DNA from 3 places in the Tomitella gaofuii genome. Region 2 is predicted to be linked to each of the others. Evidence: riboswitches for the same ligand, from Rfam matches in the RefSeq annotation. Region 2 holds a riboswitch; each other region holds the start of a gene.
The links. A riboswitch is a leader RNA that binds a small molecule or an ion and turns the genes downstream of it on or off. The one in region 2 is predicted to bind cobalamin.

Region 1 (5,630 bases), 190 kb from region 2:
AAGTGCTTGGTCGGCGCGGCGGGACCGGGCCCGGCGCGCCACAGCCGCCACGCCCCGGCTCAGGACGCGTCGAGGCTCCCCAGGTACGCCGCGAAATCGGCGATGGCCCGCGGGTTCTGCGGCCCCTCGGTGAGCTGCGGGTAGGTGAGCGCGTAGAAGTTGCCCTCGCGCACCGCGGTGGTGGTGGACATGAGCGGGTGGCGGCGCAGGAACTCCTCCTTGGCGTCCACCGTCGTGTTGCCGTAGTCGTTGATGAGGATCACCTGGGGGTCGCGGTCGGCGGCCGCCGCAAAGCTGACCGAGGTCCAGCTGTCGTCGAGCTCGCCGAAGATGTTCACGCCCCCGGCCCGGGTGATCACGTCGTTCGCCGCCGCGTTGGCGCCCACGGTCAGCGGCTGGTCGGTGCCGCCGTCGTAGAGGAACACCCGCGGCGCGGGCTCGTCGGCCGGGATGGTCGCCTGCGCGTCGGCGATGGTCTGCTTGTAGCCGTCGACGAGCTCGCGCGCCCGCTCCTCGACGCCGAAGATCCGGCCCAGGTTGGTGATGTCGGTGTAGAGGGCGTCGATGGGGTCCATGATTCCGCGGGCCGAGCTGTCACCCTGGCGGCACGATTCGGTGAGCACGTAGCTGGCGATGCCGACGTTCGCCAGCGCCTGCGGGGTGACGCCGCTCGAATCGGTGAAGCCGTAGTTCCAGCCGGCGAACACGAGGTCGGCCTCCGCGCCCTGCACGAGCTCCTTGTTGATCTTGGTGCCCAGTTGCGGCGTGGCGGAGAACGCGTCCTTCCACGGCGACACCGCGGTGTTGTCCACCTTCGACGCGCTGAGGATGTAGCCGGCCATATGGTCCTGGAGGCCCAGCGCGAACATCATCTCGGTCATGTTGATGTCGTTGACCACCACACGCTGCGGAGGAGCGTCGAAGGTGCGCTCCACGCCGCAGTTGGTGACCGTCACCGGGTACCCGGGGGTGGCCGCGTCCGCGGCGGGCTGGACCTGTGCGCCGCAGCCGGCGAGCAGGGCGGCGGCCGCGGCGAGGGCGGCGGCGGGGACGGAGCGTCGGATTCTCATGCGGGTGTGGTCTCCTCCACGGTGGTGACGGCGGCCGGAAAGGCGCTGTCGCGGGCGGTGTCGGGCGAATAGAGCAGCTGCGGAACGCCGGTCTCCGGGTGCGCCACCACGTGCGCGTCCACGCCGAACACGGCGCGCACCAGGCCGGGTGTCACCACCTGGCGCGGGGTGCCCGCCGCGACGATGGCGCCCCGGTCCAGCACGTGGATCCGGTCGCAGAACATCGCGGCCAGGTTGAGGTCGTGCAGCGCGGTCACGACGGTGATCCCCAGCTCGCGCACCCTGCGCAGCACGTCGATCTGGTGCTTGACGTCCAGGTGGTTGGTCGGCTCGTCGAGGATGAGCACCCGCGGCTGCTGGGCCAGGGCCCGGGCGATGAGCACCCGCTGGCGTTCCCCGCCGGACAGCTCGAGGAACGGCCGCCCGGACAGGTGCCCGGCGCCGGCGGTGCGCAGCGCGTCCACGATGACCTGGCGTGCGTCCGCCGCGTCGCGGCCCAGCAGCCCGGTGTGCGGCAGGCGCCCGGTGGCCACCACCTCGTCGACGGTGAAGCCGAACTCCACGCTCGACTGCTGGCTCAGGGCTGCCAGGCGCAGCGCGCTCTCCCGCATCGTCATGCCCCGCAAGTCCGCATCGCCCAGCAGGATCCGGCCCGCGGTGGGGCGCAGCGCGCGGTAGCAGCACTTGAGGATCGTCGACTTGCCGCTGCCGTTGGGCCCGACGAGGCCGACCACCTCGCCGTGGCGCGCGCTCAGGCCGACGTCGCGGACCAGTGTCTTCGCGGAGACCTCCACGGTGAGGTCCTCGATGGTCAGATCCATGCGGCCGTCCTTCCATGATGGGTCTCGGCGGGGTGCGGGCCGGATCATGTGCCGCCGAACGTGTAGCGGCGGGCGCGCATGAGCAGGATGAACGTGGGCACGCCGACGAACGCGGTGATGGCGCCGATGGGCAGCTCCGCGGGGGCGACGACGGTGCGGCTGAGCACGTCCGCCCACACCATGAACACCGCGCCCAGGACCGGGGCGACGGCGAGGACGCGGGTGTGGTCGGCGCCGACGAGCATGCGCGTCACGTGGGGCACGACGAGGCCGACGAAACCGATGGCCCCCACGATCGCGACCAGCGTCCCGGTCATCGCCGCGCACACCACGAACAAGTACACGCGGAAGCGCTGTGCGTGCAGGCCGAGGCCGCTCGCGACGTCGTCGCCCATGACCAGCGCGTTGAGCTTGGGCGACCACACGGCCAGGAGCAGGCCGCCGCACACCGTCACCGCGGCGGCGATCGGCAGGGACGACCAGCGGGCCGACGCCAGGCTGCCCAGCAGCCAGAACATCACCGACTTGGCGTCCTCGCCGCGGGGGGACACGAAGATCATCACCGTGGTGACGGCGGAGAACCCGTAGGCCATGGCGGTGCCGGTGAGGACGAGGCGCAGCGGCGACAGGCCCTCGCGGGTGCGGGCCGCGACGTAGACGAGGACGGTGGCGACGAGGGCCCCGGCGAACGCGGCCAGCGAGACGGCCGCGGCTCCCAGCACGGCGAGCGTGCCGAACAGGATCACCGAGGTGGCCCCCACCGCGGCGCCGGACGAGATGCCCAGGACGAACGGGTCGGCGAGCGCATTGCGCACCATCGCCTGCACCGCCACGCCCACCATGGACAGGCCCGCGCCGACGACGATCGCCAGCAGGACGCGCGGCAGACGGGTGTCGGCGATGATGCGGTACCGGGTCACCTCGTCGGCCGTGATGATGTCGCCGGTGACGAAGGCGTGCAGGTAGTGGAGGGTCTCGGACCAGCTGATGGGCACGGTGCCCATGCCCACCGCCGCCACCGCGGACGCCGCGAGCACCACGGTGAGGGCGGCCACCCAGGCCGCAGTGCGCATTGCAGGAGCTGTGAAGCCGCGCGTCACGCCGCCGCGGCGGCGCGCGGATGGTGCCGTGTCCAGCATCGTCGGTGTCCTCGCCTGGTCCAGGCGTGAGGGCACGGGGCGGCGCGCCGGCGCACAACGGCTGCCGGCGAGGCGGACCCGGCGTGCTCCTCGACGCCGTCGGTCACCGCACGCGGTCTCCGCGCGGTGTGCTGGCAGGTCTTCGGACTCACGGGCGTGTGCTGACGCACGGCCTAATGGTCGCCGCTTCCCAGTGGCATCACGCCGGACGCGTGTGCGCTCCCAGTGCTGTTGACGACGGTCGTTCCCGTATACCGCTGCGGGCCAGTTCCGGATTCACACCGGATTCCCTCTTGCCCCGCCCGGCGCTCGGAGCTTTCCGAACCGGGCAGACCAGCAATGCTGCGAATGCTAGCAGCAGCCGCAGTGCGACGGTCGGAGACGCGGGTCGGAGGATCCGGCTCAGCGTGCGTGCTCGCCGGCGTCCAGGACCGCCGCGGTGTCCAGGGCGCCGGTGACGAGCTGCCGCGCGATGTCGGTCAGCCGTGTCCGACGGGCGCGGCCGTAGTCGCGCAGCACGGCGAACGTCTCGTCGATGGGCAGATCCCCGGCGTGGGCGAGCACACCCTTGGCCTGCTCGATGATCACCCGGCTGTTGAGCGCCGTCTGGAGCTGCTCGGTGAGCACCTCCCCGTGCCGGATGGCCCGCTCGGACAGGATCCCGATCGTGGCGGTCTCCGCCAGCGCGCGGGCCACATGCTGGTCCGCCTCGGACAATGTGCCGGGGGTCGTGCCGAAGAGGTTCAACGCCCCGATGGTCTGGTCGCGCAGCCGCAACGGCACGGTGTGCACGCTGCAGTATCCGACTCTGAGTGCTTCCGGGGTGAATGTCGGCCAGCGGCCGGCGGTCGCCGCCAGGTCGGCCACGGACACCGGGCTTCCGGTGCGGAAGCAGTCCACGCACGGCCCCTCGTTGACCTGCAGCTGGAACAATTCGAGCAGTTCGGTGCGCTCGGCCGACGATGCCACCAGTTGCAGGCTGCCGCGTTGGTCGGCGAGCAGCATCCCGGCCTCGGCGACGCCGAGCAGTTCGACGCAGTATTCGGTGAGCCGGTGCAGTAGTTCGACTGTGTCGAAGTCGTCGACGAGCGTGTCGGCCATCTCGACGAATGCGTCGACGAGGCGCGACTCGCGGCCGCGCGGTGAGGGGATGTCCATGGCGGGTCCTGACGTTGACGATCGACGGCGAACGGTACGGGGAGCGTGTCGGGTCACTGCGTGATGGCCTCCGGCGGCAGGCGTCCGGTGGTGATCTCGGCGGCGACGTCGGCGATGTCGATGCCGGCGGCGAAGGCGTGTCCGCGCATGCGCGCCATCGCCTCGTCGACACCGATGCGGTGCGCGGACACGAGCATGCCGGCGGCCTGGTGCACCACCGCCCGCGGCAATGACAGGTCTTCGAGGCGCTCATCTCCCAATGCTATTGCGAGCAGGGCCGCGGTGGCCAGATCCACCAGCCGCAAAGTGGTGGCGAGATCGGCCGGGGTCAACCAGCCGGGGCTGCGCCGGTACAGGCTCATCGTGCCCGCTATTGCGGCGCCGCTGTGCAGCGGAAACGCGAAGACCGCGCCCACGGGGCGGCGGGCGATCTCGGCGGCGAACACCGGCCAGCCGCGTGCGGCGTCGGCGGACAGGTCCGCAACCAGCACCGGCCGGCGCTCGGTGAACGCCTCGATCGCGGGTCCTTCGCCGAGGGTGTCGTGCACGGACTCGATCGCCGCCGCCGTCTCATCACTGGCGTACAGCACCTCGCGCATGCCTCCGCCGACTATCCCGCCGCCGGCGGAAACCGAGGCGCCGTCGACGGGCAACAGCCGCGCGCAGGCGTCGCAGACCACCGCGAGCGGCCCGGTCCCGCCCGCGCCGCTGCGCAGCTCGGCGGCCATAGCCGCGCGCACCTCCGCGATGCCTGCACGATCCGGGTGCGGTTCGTCGCCGTCGGGGCCTGGAAGAGTCACCGTGAACACGCCCGCAGAGCCGGCGAGCCTGTGCGCATCAGCAGTCTCCATCCGACAAGGGCGTGTGTATTCCCGCGGCCTTCGCAGGCCACGGCCGCATCGGACCAACGCTACCGGAGCGTCGGCATCGCGTGCGGGATGCTCGACGAGTGCGTTGTGCGGACGTCACGATCGCAATCGGCTGACAGGACACGCCGTTGCTGGCAGCATGGAGGCAACTACCCCGGACCCCGGTAGTCGACCAGATGAGTGCGGCAACCGGAAGGTTTCCCATGCCGATGCATACCCGTATCCGGTCCTGCTACACATCCGGCGGTGAGGACGAATTCGCCTCGGCCATAGGACAGCTCGTCGCCGCTGCCAAGGCTGCGGTCCCCGTCGCGGCCTACGCGGGCATCACAGGTTCGACGCATCACGCGGAGGTGCGGAGTTACGGCGCGACCGACTCGGTGATCGACGGCCTCGTCCGGTCGCAGACGGCGCGGCACCGGCCGTGGCCGCTCGTATCGGGCGGTTCGCGCACCATCACCATCGCTGATACTGCGGCGGACGGACGGTGGCCCGAGTTCACCTCCGCCGCCCGCCGGTCCGGTATCGGCAGCATCCTCGCGGTGGGACTGTCCGAGGAGGACCCCGCACTCG
Region 2 (5,630 bases):
CGGGTCGCCCTCGCAGAGCACGGCCACCGTGCGGCCGGCGGCCAGGTGCTCCGCGAGCCTGGCGGCCGCGGCGTCGTAGAACTCGGCGATCGCCGCCTCGTACCCGCCGGGGTGCGCGGCGGTGCCGGTGGTCACCGGGTAGACGAGCTTCTCCTCGATGGCGCCGGCGGGCACCAGGTCGCCGGCGATGGTGCGGGAGATGGACCGTCCGTGGGTGCCGGAATAGTAGGCGACGACATCCGCGCCCGCGATGATCCGGGCGGCCTTGCGGGTGATCAGCTCGGGGTCGCCGGGGCCCACCCCCACGCCGTAGAGCAGGCCTGCGCTGCCGGGGCGGCTCATTCTTCCTCCTGGGCGAGTGCGTTGACCGCGGCGGACGCCATCGCGGAGCCGCCGCGCCGGCCGTGCACCGTCAGGTAGGGGATCCCGGCGAGGTGGTCGGCGAGGGCGCGCTTGGACTCGGCCGCGCCGATGAAGCCGACGGGGATGCCGACGATCGCGGCGGGCGGCGGGGCGCCGTCGTCGAGCAGCTCGAGCAGGTGGAACAGCGCGGTGGGGGCGTTGCCGACGGCGACGACGGCGCCGGCGAGCCGATCCGCCCACAGCGAAACGGCGGCGGCGGAACGCGTGGTGCCCCACTCGGCCGCGAGCGGGGGCACCCGCTCGTCGCGCAGCGTGCACACCACGTCGTTGCCTGCGGGCAGTCGTTTCCGGGTGATGCCGGAGGCCACCATGTGCGCGTCGCACAGGATCGGCGCGCCGCCGCGCAAGGCGCTGCGGGCGGCGGCGACGAGGCCGGGCGCGATGTCGAGGTCGCGCGTCAGGTCGGTCTGGCCGGCGGCGTGCACCATGCGCACCGCCACCTTCTCGGCGTCGGCGGGGATGCGGCGCAGGTCCGTCTCCGCGCGGATGGTGGCGAACGAGCGCGCGTAGATTCCGGCGCCGTCGGCGACGTAGTCGTACCTGCGGGTGGGACGCCGGATCACGTGGGACTGGGTCACTTTCTGCTCCCTAACTGGAGGAGGGTGTGGGGGCCGCGCGGTGCGCCGCATGCGCGGGGGCAGCCGACGACGTGGACGGGGAGGGTGACGTGGGCTGGGAGGGTCTGGAAGGGGCCGGATGAGACCTGGCCGGGCGGGCCGGCGGCCGCGGCCCGGGCGGCCGCGTGGGTGTCGCCGGCGGACTTGGCGCAGCCGGGGGCGCCGACACACGCGGTGACCCGGGTCCACGGGGAGTCGGCCGTGGTCGCCAGGCCGGAGTCGGCGAGCCGGGCGAGCGCGCCGCACCGGGGGGCCTCCTGCGGCACCACGACGATCCCGCGCCATGGCGTGACGATGAGCGTTCCGTCGCCGCCGGCCGCAGCGGCGAGCGCGTCGCCCTGCTCCGGGGTGAGCACGCCCAGCGGCGCCAGCACCGACAGCGCCCCGCCGGGAAGCGCACCGTACGCCATCGCGGGCGCGGGGGCGTACGGCAGTGTTCCGGTGGCGTGACCGTCGAGGAGTTCCGCCCCGCGGCGGGGGAGTTCGCGCACCCGCCAGCGCCCGTCGGCGGCACCGGCGAATCCCCGTGCGAGGGCGATGAGCGCGCCGGGCACCGCGTGCAACGGCACGGCCGGGCCCGCCAGGTCGCCGGCGACGATGCGGGCGCGCCCGGGAGTTTCGGCGAGCGCGAGAACGTCGCAGCCCATCCCCGCGACGTCGCCGCGGCCGTCGTCGATGCCGAACAGGAAACGCCCCGGCAGCGCGGCCAGCCCGGGGTCCGCGCACAGGGTGCGGTCGAGTGCGCCGGCGAGCCCGCGCACGTCCGCGCGGCCGCCGGCGATCCCGGACAGGGGCGAGCAGACGATGTTGCGCACCCGCTCGTGGCGCGGCGAGGGCAGCAGACCCGCCGTTCGCAGAACGTCGACGATCCGACCGGGCAGCTGACCGTCGGGGCCGGTCGGCAAGGCTCTCAACTGCACGTTGGCGCGCGAAGTGAGGTGAATCCGTCCATCGCCGAACTCGTCGGAAACGCTTCGCAAAGCTGCGAACATCTCTGCGGTGAGCGCACCCCCGGGCACGCGCAGCCGCACCAGCGCGCCGTCGTCGGCGTGGTGCGGGCGCAGCAGTCCGGGGCAGCGGTCGGCCGCGCCGGACCGGGGAGGGGGAGGGAGCACCGGCACATAGTGGCACAGGCGTGCAGGCGCCTGGACGGCGTGGTTTACGCTCATCGAAGCCATGGTGAACGGGAAGCCGGTGTGAATCCGGCGCGGCCCTCGCCACTGTCATCGGGGAGTCCCGCGGACTCCCCCGCCGCCCGGGTGCATGCCACGGCGGCGGGGACCACTGGGCGCGCAGCGCCTGGGAAGGTCGTGCGCGGGGCGTCGATCCGTAAGCCAGGAGACCGACCGTGGCCTGATTGTGTCCACGAGGGTTTTGGAGAATCGACATGTCCTGGCGGCTGCCATGACGCGGATCGCACTGCTGTCCACGTCCGATACCGACCTGCTGTCCGCACGCGCCTCCGGCGCCGGTTTCGCGCTGGGCAATCCCGCGCGCACCGACGTCGCCGGCACCGGGCCCGGCTCGCTCGACAGGCTGCTCGACGGCGCCGCGCTGGTGGTGGTGCGCATCCTCGGTTCCGCCCGGTCCTGGCAGGACGGGCTCGACGCGGTGCTGGCACGGGGCGTCCCGGTGGTGGTGCTCGGCGGCGAGCAGGCCCCGGACGCGGAGCTGATGGGGCACTCGACGGTTCCCGTCGGCACCGCGGCGGAGGCGCACCGGTACCTGGCCTTCGGCGGGCCGGAGAACCTCGCCCAGCTGCACGCCTTCCTCACCGACACGGTGCTGCTCACCGGCGAGGGTTTCGCGCCGCCGCGGGAACTGCCCGAGTGGGGACTGGGCGAGTGGCGGGCTCCCGGCGCCGCGGCCCCGGACGGCGACCGCCCGCGGGTCGGGATCCTGTACTACCGGGCCCATCACGTCAGCGGCAACCGGCGGTTCGTCACCGACCTGGCCCGGGCCGTCGCGGAGCAGGGCGCCGAGCCGGTGCCCGTGTTCTGCGCGTCGTTGCGCACCCCGCCCGCCGACCTGCTCGAGGCGCTGTCCACGTTGGACGCGCTGGTGGTCACGGTGCTGGCGGCGGGCGGCACGCGCCCCGCGCACGCGCAGGCCGGCGGCGACGACGAGGTGTGGGACGTCGACGACCTGGCCGCGCTCGACATCCCGATCCTGCAGGGGCTGTGCCTGACGTGGGACCGCGAGACCTGGGCCGGGTCCGACGAGGGCGTCTCGCCGATGGACGCGGCCTCGCAGATCGCGGTGCCCGAGTTCGACGGTCGCATCATCACCACCGCGTTCTCGTTCAAGGAGTTCGACGACGACGGCCTGCCCCGGTACGTCACCGACCCGGAGCGGTGCCGACGGGTGGCGGGGATCGCGGCCGCCCACGCCCGGCTGCGGCATGTGCCGGTGGGCGAGCGGCGGATCGCGGTGATGCTCTCGGCCTACCCGACGAAGCATGCGCGGGTGGGCAACGCCGTCGGCATGGACACCCCGGTCTCCGCGGTGCGTCTGCTGCGCGCGCTCGCCGCGGCCGGGTACGACCTGGGCGAGGAGTCCGAGCGCCCGTGGCTCGCCCTCGACGGCGCGGACGGACCTGACGGCCCCGAAAGCGACGACACGGCGGCCGGCAATCGGCTCATCCACGCGCTGATCGACGCGGGCGGGCAGGACGAGGACTGGCTCACCGCCGCACAGCTGGCGGGCAACCCGGTGCGTGTGACTGCGGGGCAGTACCGCGAGTGGACGGCCGAGCTTCCGGACGGCCTCACCGGCGCCATGCGCGCGGCGTGGGGCGAGGCGCCCGGCACGCTGTTCGTCGACGAGTCCGGCGACGCCGCGGACGGCGGCGACATCGTGCTGGCCACCCTGCGCGCCGGGAACGTGGTGCTCATGATCCAGCCGCCGCGCGGGTTCGGCGAGAACCCGGTGGCGATCTACCACGACCCGGACCTGCCGCCCAGCCACCACTACCTGGCCGCGTACAAGTGGGTCGAGCGCGGGTTCGGCGCGCACGCGGTGGTGCACCTGGGCAAGCACGGCTCCCTCGAGTGGCTGCCCGGCAAGAACGCGGCGCCGTCGGCCGCGTGCGCCACCGACGCGGCGCTGGCGAACCTGCCGATGATCTACCCGTTCCTGGTGAACGACCCGGGCGAGGGCGCACAGGCGAAGCGCCGCGCACATGCCACCATCGTCGACCACCTCATCCCGCCGATGGCGCGCGCCGAGTCCTACGGCGACATCGCCCGCCTGGAGCAGCTGCTGGACGAGCACCAGAACATCTCAGCGATGGACCCGGGAAAGCTGCCGGCGATCCGCCAGGAGATCTGGACGCTGCTGCGCGCGGCGAAGATGGACCAGGACCTGGGCATCGACGAGGAGCTCGAGGGCGAGGCGTTCGACGACATGCTGCTGCACGTCGACGGCTGGCTGTGCGAGATCAAGGACGCGCAGATCCGCGACGGCCTGCACGTGCTCGGCCAGGCGCCGGATCCGGGCCAGCGCGTGGACCTGGTGCTGTCGATGCTGCGCGCGGCGCAGGTGTGGGGCGGCACCGCGCACGCGCTCCCGGGGCTGCGGTCCGCGCTGGGCCTCGCGGCGGGAGCGGATCTCGCCGCCGTCGACGCCGCGGAGTCCCGGGCCCGCGCGCTGGTGCAGGCGATGGAGGACGCCGGGTGGGACCGATCGGCGGCGTCGGGGATCGTCGCGGCCCAGGAGGTGTCCCGGGTGCCGGGCGCCGACGCGGCGGAGACGGTGCGGGTGCTGGAGTTCGCGGCGGAGCAGATCGTGCCGCGGCTGGCCCGGACCACCGACGAGATCGACGCGGTGCTCCGAGCCCTCGGCGGCGGGTATGTTCCGGCCGGGCCGTCGGGGTCGCCGCTGCGCGGGCTGGTCAACGTGCTGCCGACGGGGCGCAACTTCTACACCGTCGACCCCAAGGCGATCCCGTCGCGGCTGTCGTGGGAGACCGGGCAGGCGATGGCGGAATCGCTGGTGCAGCGGTACCTGGCGGAGACCGGCGGCTATCCGGCCTCGGTGGGCCTGTCGGCGTGGGGCACCTCGGCCATGCGCACCGCGGGCGACGACATCGCCGAGGTGCTCGCGCTTCTGGGCGTGCGGCCCCGCTGGGATGCGGAGTCCCGGCGGGTCACGGGCCTGGACGTGGTGGGCCTGGCCGAGCTGGGCCGCCCGCGCATCGACGTCACGGTGCGCATCTCCGGGTTCTTCCGGGACGCGTTCCCGCACGTGATCGACCTGCTCGACGACGCGTTCGCGCTCGTCGCGGGGTTGGAGGAGTCCGATGAGGACAACTTCGTGCGCGCCCACGTCCGGGCGGACACCGCCGCGCACGGGGACGAGCGCCGCGCCCGCACCCGCATCTTCGGCTCCAAGCCCGGTGCCTACGGGGCGGGCATCCTGCAGGTGATCGAGTCCGGCAACTGGCGCGACGACCGCGACCTCGCCGAGGTGTACACCGCGTGGGGCGGATTCGCCTACGGGCGCGGCCTGCACGGCGCGCCGGCGGCCGACGACATGCGCGCCAACTACGCGCGGATCGCCGTGGCGGCCAAGAACACAGACACCCGCGAG
Region 3 (5,630 bases), 2.1 Mb from region 2:
GTCCCGCCTAGAGCCCGGCCCGCACGCTCCGCGCCGCCTCGACGAGGTTGCGCAGCGACTCCTTGGTCTCCGCCACGCCGCGGGTCTTGAGCCCGCAATCGGGGTTGGCCCACAGGCGCTCCGCCGGCACCGCCGCCAGCGCCTCTGTGAGCAGCGACGCGATCTCGTCGACGCCCGGCACGCGCGGCGAGTGGATGTCGTACACCCCCGGGCCCCACGCCCAGGTCGAACCACCGCGTTGAGGTCGCCGAGCACCTCCATGTGCGAGCGGGCCGCTTCGAGGGACGTCACGTCCGCGTCGAGCCCGGCGATGGCGCCGATGACCTCGCCGAACTCCGAATAGCACAGGTGCGTGTGGATCTGGGTGGAGTCGGCCACGCCGGAGGTGGCCAGGCGGAACGCCCCCACCGCCCAGTCGAGGTAGTCCTGCTGGTCGGCGGCCCGCAGCGGCAGCAGTTCCCGCAGGGCCGGCTCGTCCACTTGGATGATCCTGATGCCCGCGGCCTGCAGGTCCACCGTCTCGTCCCGGATCGCCAGCGCCACCTGGTCCGCGGTCTCCGCCAGCGGCTGGTCGTCACGCACGAACGACCACGCCAAGATCGTCACCGGACCGGTGAGCATCCCCTTCACGGGCTTGGCGGTGAGCGACTGGGCGTAGGTGATCCACTCGGTCGTCATCGGCGCCGGCCGCCGCACGTCGCCGTAGAGGATCGGCGGGCGCACGCACCGGCTGCCGTAGGACTGGACCCAGCCGTTCTCTGTCGCGAAGAATCCGCCCAGCTGCTCGGCGAAGTACTGCACCATGTCGTTGCGCTCCGGCTCCCCGTGCACGAGCACGTCCAGCCCCAGCTCCTCCTGCAGCGCAACGACCTCGGCGATCTGGGACTGCATGCGGCGGCGGTACTCCGCGCCGTCGATGACACCCTTGCGCAGCTCGGCCCGCGCGACGCGGATTTCCCGCGTCTGCGGATAGGAACCGATCGTCGTGGTCGGCAGCAACGGCAGACCGAGTCCGCGCTGGGCCTTCCTGCGGGCGTCGGCCCCACCCCTTCCCCTCGTCCCCGCGGTCAGCGCGTCGATCCGCGCGCGCAGCGACTGGTCGTGCAGGCGCGGATCCTCGCGCCGCGACCGCACCGCGGCCCGGCCCTCGTCGACGGCGTCCGCCACGGCGTCGCGCCCCTGACGCAAGGCCGCCGCCAGCGTCGCGACCTCCACGGTCTTCTCCGCACCGAACGCGAGCCACGAACGCAGCGGCTCGTCGAGGCCGGTCTCCGCGTCGAGCGTGTAGGGCACGTGCAGCAGCGAGCACGACGTGGACACGGCCAGCGAGCCGACGCTGCCCAGCAGCGTGACGAGCGTGCCGAGCGCACGCTCGAGGTCGGTGCGCCACACGTTGCGCCCGTCGACCACGCCGGCCACCACATGCTTGCGGGCCAGGCCCGGCACCGCCGCGAGCGCGTCCGCGCCGGCGACCAGATCGACGGCGATGCCGTCGATCCCCGTGGCCGTGAGCGCCGGCAGCGCATCGCCCAGACTCCCGAAGTAGGACGCGACCAGGATCGCAGGACGCCGCACCACTGCGGCGAGCTCGTCGTACACACGGCGTACGACGGCGATCTCGTCGGCGGTACGGTCGGCCGCCAGAGCGGGTTCGTCGATCTGCACCCACTCCGCACCCGCCTGGGCGAGCAGACCCAGCAATTCGGCATACAACGGCAGCAGTTCGTCCACGCGATCCAGCAGTGATCCTGCACCGCCGACCTTCTTGGACAGCAGCAGGAAGGTGACCGGCCCGATCACCACGGGCCGCGCCGGCACATCCTGCGCATGCGCTTCAGCGAGCTCACCGAGAAGCTGGGACGGATCCAGGGCGAATCGCGTCTGCGGGGTGATCTCCGGGACCAGGTAGTGATAGTTGGTGTCGAACCACTTGGTCATCTCCAGCGGCGCCACCGTGCCGGTGCCACGGGCCGCCGCGAAATAGCGATCGAGCGGGTCGTCGATGTCCGAGACCCGCTCCGGCAGCGCTCCGAGCATGACGGCGGTGTCCAGCACCTGGTCGTAGTGGGAGAAGGTGCCGACAGGAATCGCGTCGAGACCGGCGGCCCGCTGCTGCTCCCACATGTCCGCGCGCAGCCCCGCGCCCGTCGTCAGCAGTTCGGAGGCTTCGATGCGTCCCGCCCAGTAGGCCTCGACAGCCCTCTTGAGCTCTCGCCGTGGCCCAATGCGGGGGGAACCCAGGACAGTTGCGGTGAAAGTGGTGTCCACGTGTATCTCCAGTACGAACGTCGATGTCGCCACCGCCGGCGGTACGCGCACACGCCTCGAGCCCCTGGCAGCACCGGACTGCGGCGCGGATCCGGCTGTGGATCCCACCCAGCCCCGCTACCGTGCACGTTGTCCTGCACTGTGACACGAACCGGTCGACACGCCCATTCCCCGAGGCGGTGGCCCGACGGGCACGGCGTGCCCGTCGCAACCGGCAGGTCTTCGGACTCGCGGGCCCGCGGCACACCGCCGCCACCTACTGCCCACCGCTTCCCGGGCGTGCGCCCAGTGCTCCATGGCGGGTTTCGTTCCCACTCACCGCTGCGGGACAGTCCCGGATTTCCACCGGGTTCCCTCTCACCGCCTGCGCCGATGCGGCGCGGGGCTTCGACGTCCGGCTCGGCCTTCGGGGCTCCTCGTGACCGGCCGGACGAACCAGCTGCACGGATCAGCATACAACCGGGACCCGGTCGGCCGACACCCGACGGCGGAATATCGTCCTCGGAATTCGTCCGCTGGTTCCCCGGCGTGTCCATCGCAAACACGTCCCGCCTGGAATAACGTCGAGCGTGACAGCATCCGCCGCAGCATGCAGGAGGAACAGTGGCCGTCGACGATTCCGCGAAGCGCAATGCCATCCGCGCGACAGTCCAGTCCTACGTCGACGCCGTCGGCGCCACCGACCCCGACGCCGTGCTCGCCCTGTATGCACCCGACGCGACGGTGGAGGACCCCGTGGGCACGGAGCCGCACCGGGGGAGGGACGACATCGCCGACTTCTACGCGAAGTCCGCCGGCTACCGCAATGAATCCGAGCTGCTCGACTGCCGCATCTCCGGCGACAGCGCCGCGTTCCGGTTCCGCATCACCACGACTCTGCCGGAGCGCACCGTCGAGGTGACCCCCATCGACGTCATGACCTTCGACGACGATGCACGGATCACGAGCATGCGGGCCTTCTGGCACACCTCGGACTACCGGGTCGTCCGGCCGCGCTGAGGAGCGCACCGGCCGGACGGCGCAGCGGGCGTTTCACCGGCGGGCCGTCACGGAACGCGGAGCCCGGACGCGACGAACTCCGCCGCGCGTTCGGCGAGCATCACCGCCGTGGCATGCGGTCCCCGGCTGGGCACGCGCGGGAACACCGAGGTGTCTGCGATGGAGAGCCCGCCGATCCCGTGCACGCGACAACGCGGATCCACCACTGCGGTGCCGGGATCGGTACCCATCGGGCACGTGCCGCTGAGATGCTGCGAGGTGCCCAGGTTCGCCGGCATTCCGTCGATCGGCGTGCCCATCCCCGACGCGTCGAGCAGCCCGCGAGCCAGGTCCACCGCCGCCGCGGCGGCCGCCTCGTCCCGCGGGTCCGATAGATAGTGGTGTTCGATCCGGGGCGCCCCGCACGGGTCGGCAGGGTGCGGAACCATCCGGCCCCTCCCCCACGGCGCCATGAGCGCGGCGCCCAGCACCGGCGGCATCGGCGGATTCCCGGGCACCGCGTCGCCGAACGACGCCGTGTACGGGCGGATCTCCACCGCACCGTCGCCGGTATCGAGGTTGAGGCAGGCCTCGAGGATCGGTGGCGCGGCCCGCTCGCCCGAGACCGGATCGCCGACCGGCGGGGCCGGTTTGTAGGGGATCGTGATCTCCGGGTGGTCGGAGAACTCGCGCCCCACCCCGGGCAGCGCGTGCACGGCGGCCGCGCCGAGCATCCGCGGATCGCCGATCCCCGAGCGCCACAGCAGGGCCGGCGTCTCGATGGCCCCCGCGGCCAGCACCACGTTGTACGCCTGCACCTCCAGCAACCCGCCGTCCCGGAGCACCTGCACGGCCCGCACCGCGCCCGCCGACATCCGCAGCGCCCGCACCGTCGTCCCCGTCCAGACGGTGAGGTTGGGGCGGCCCGCCGCGGCCCTCAAGTACGCGGAGCCGGGGTCCACGCGCATGCCGCGGTCGATATTGCACGGCACGGGGCCGATTCCCGCGGGCCCGCCGGCATTCTTATCGGGTTCTGCCGGAAAGCCCATCGCCTCGGCCGCCGCGACGAAACGGTCCGTCGCCGCACTCCACGACTCCGCGGTGCGGCGGCGCACCGGCACGGGACCGGCGTCGCCGTGCACGGCCGACGATCCGAAGTCGTGGTCGTGCTCCGAGCGCCGGAAGTACGGGAGCGCGTCGCCGTACGACCAGACGGTCCGGCCCGGCCGGCCGCCGGTCGCACGCCCCCACGCGTCGAGGTCGGCCGGCGTGGCGCGGACGAAGTATGCACCGTTGACCGCGCCGGAGCCGCCCGGACCCCGTCCGCGGACGAGCGTGCCCGCCACGCCGTGTCGCAGCGTCGTCGCATAGTGGTGTGCATGCGGCGAGCCGGGCCCGATCGGCAGGATGTGCGCGGGCCACGGACCGCGCGTCGCCACGCCCGTGCCCGACTCGATCAGCAGCACCGAGCACGCGGGATCCTCGCTCAGCCGCGCCGCGAGCACCGAGCCGCATGAGCCGCCGCCGACGATGACCACGTCGGCGGCGCGCACGCCCACGCCGCCGCTCAGAGCGCGCCGAGACGCCGTGCCGCGACGACGGCCTCGATCCGGTTGTTGGCACCCAACTTGCGCATGGCGGTGCGCAGGTAGCTTTTGACGGTCTCGGCGCCCACGCCGAGACGCTCGCCGATGAGCGCATTGGTATGCCCCATCGCCACCTGGACAAGGACCTCCCGCTCGCGCGGGCTCAACTGCACGCGGGGCGGCGCCCGGCGGGGCTCCGCGGTGGCCATCCCCCCGTTGTCGACGCCCGGAACCACACCGGCACCCGACGCGCCCTCCAGCTGGGCGACCACGTCCATGAGCTCGTCCCGCACGGCGGGATCGTCCACCCGGCCGGCCAGGTCGAGCAGCCGCCGGCGGATCTCCGGCGGCGCGTCCTCGAGCGCGTTCTCGTCCGGCAGCGGGAAGATCGCGCTGGACGGGTTCCGGCGCTCCATCGCGTCACGCACCGCCAGGTCCTGTTCGAGCACGCGGCCCACGGTGACCATGGAGTCGATCACGCGGTCGCCGATCGCAACGGTGCCCCGCAGCGCGCCATAGAGGACCCCGCGCACGGAACGGCCGACCATCACGGGCACGCCGACCATCGTGCGGATGCCCTCGCCGGTGACGGCCTCGTCGTAGTCATGGGTGATGGCATCGGCCCGGGCGTAGTCGTTGACCAGCACGGGCCGCCGCATCGCCATGGCCTTGCCGCCCAGGCCGGAGCCTGCCTGCACGCGCAGGCCGCGCATGGTTCCGCTCTTGGCGCCCACGAACTCCGTGATCTGGAGCCTGTCCCTGCCGGTGATCGCACCGCCGAAGACCATCGGAAGGCCC

Region 1: linked by a shared signal. The riboswitch ahead of H4F70_RS16460 (FecCD family ABC transporter permease) and the one ahead of cobN (cobaltochelatase subunit CobN) in region 2 are both predicted to bind cobalamin.
Region 3: linked by a shared signal. The riboswitch ahead of metE (5-methyltetrahydropteroyltriglutamate--homocysteine S-methyltransferase) and the one ahead of cobN (cobaltochelatase subunit CobN) in region 2 are both predicted to bind cobalamin.

What each region holds. Positions count from the first base shown of each region.
Region 1 is NZ_CP059900.1:3,537,898-3,543,527, reverse strand. It holds gene H4F70_RS16470 (ABC transporter substrate-binding protein) at 60-1,070, opposite strand; gene H4F70_RS16465 (ABC transporter ATP-binding protein) at 1,067-1,891, opposite strand; gene H4F70_RS16460 (FecCD family ABC transporter permease) at 1,936-2,964, opposite strand; cobalamin riboswitch at 3,147-3,383, opposite strand; gene H4F70_RS16455 (GAF and ANTAR domain-containing protein) at 3,433-4,188, opposite strand; gene H4F70_RS16450 (GAF and ANTAR domain-containing protein) at 4,242-5,039, opposite strand; gene H4F70_RS16445 (hypothetical protein) at 5,261-5,630, shown strand, end outside.
Region 2 is NZ_CP059900.1:3,723,484-3,729,113, reverse strand. It holds gene H4F70_RS17315 (precorrin-2 C(20)-methyltransferase) at 1-342, opposite strand, end outside; gene H4F70_RS17310 (precorrin-8X methylmutase) at 339-1,001, opposite strand; gene H4F70_RS17305 (cobalamin biosynthesis protein CobG) at 998-2,209, opposite strand; cobalamin riboswitch at 2,201-2,405, shown strand; gene cobN (cobaltochelatase subunit CobN) at 2,445-5,630, shown strand, end outside.
Region 3 is NZ_CP059900.1:1,483,970-1,489,599, reverse strand. It holds partial or broken gene metE (5-methyltetrahydropteroyltriglutamate--homocysteine S-methyltransferase) at 8-2,268, opposite strand; cobalamin riboswitch at 2,465-2,648, opposite strand; gene H4F70_RS06980 (SgcJ/EcaC family oxidoreductase) at 2,872-3,267, shown strand; gene mftG (mycofactocin dehydrogenase MftG) at 3,315-4,805, opposite strand; gene H4F70_RS06970 (LuxR C-terminal-related transcriptional regulator) at 4,814-5,630, opposite strand, start outside.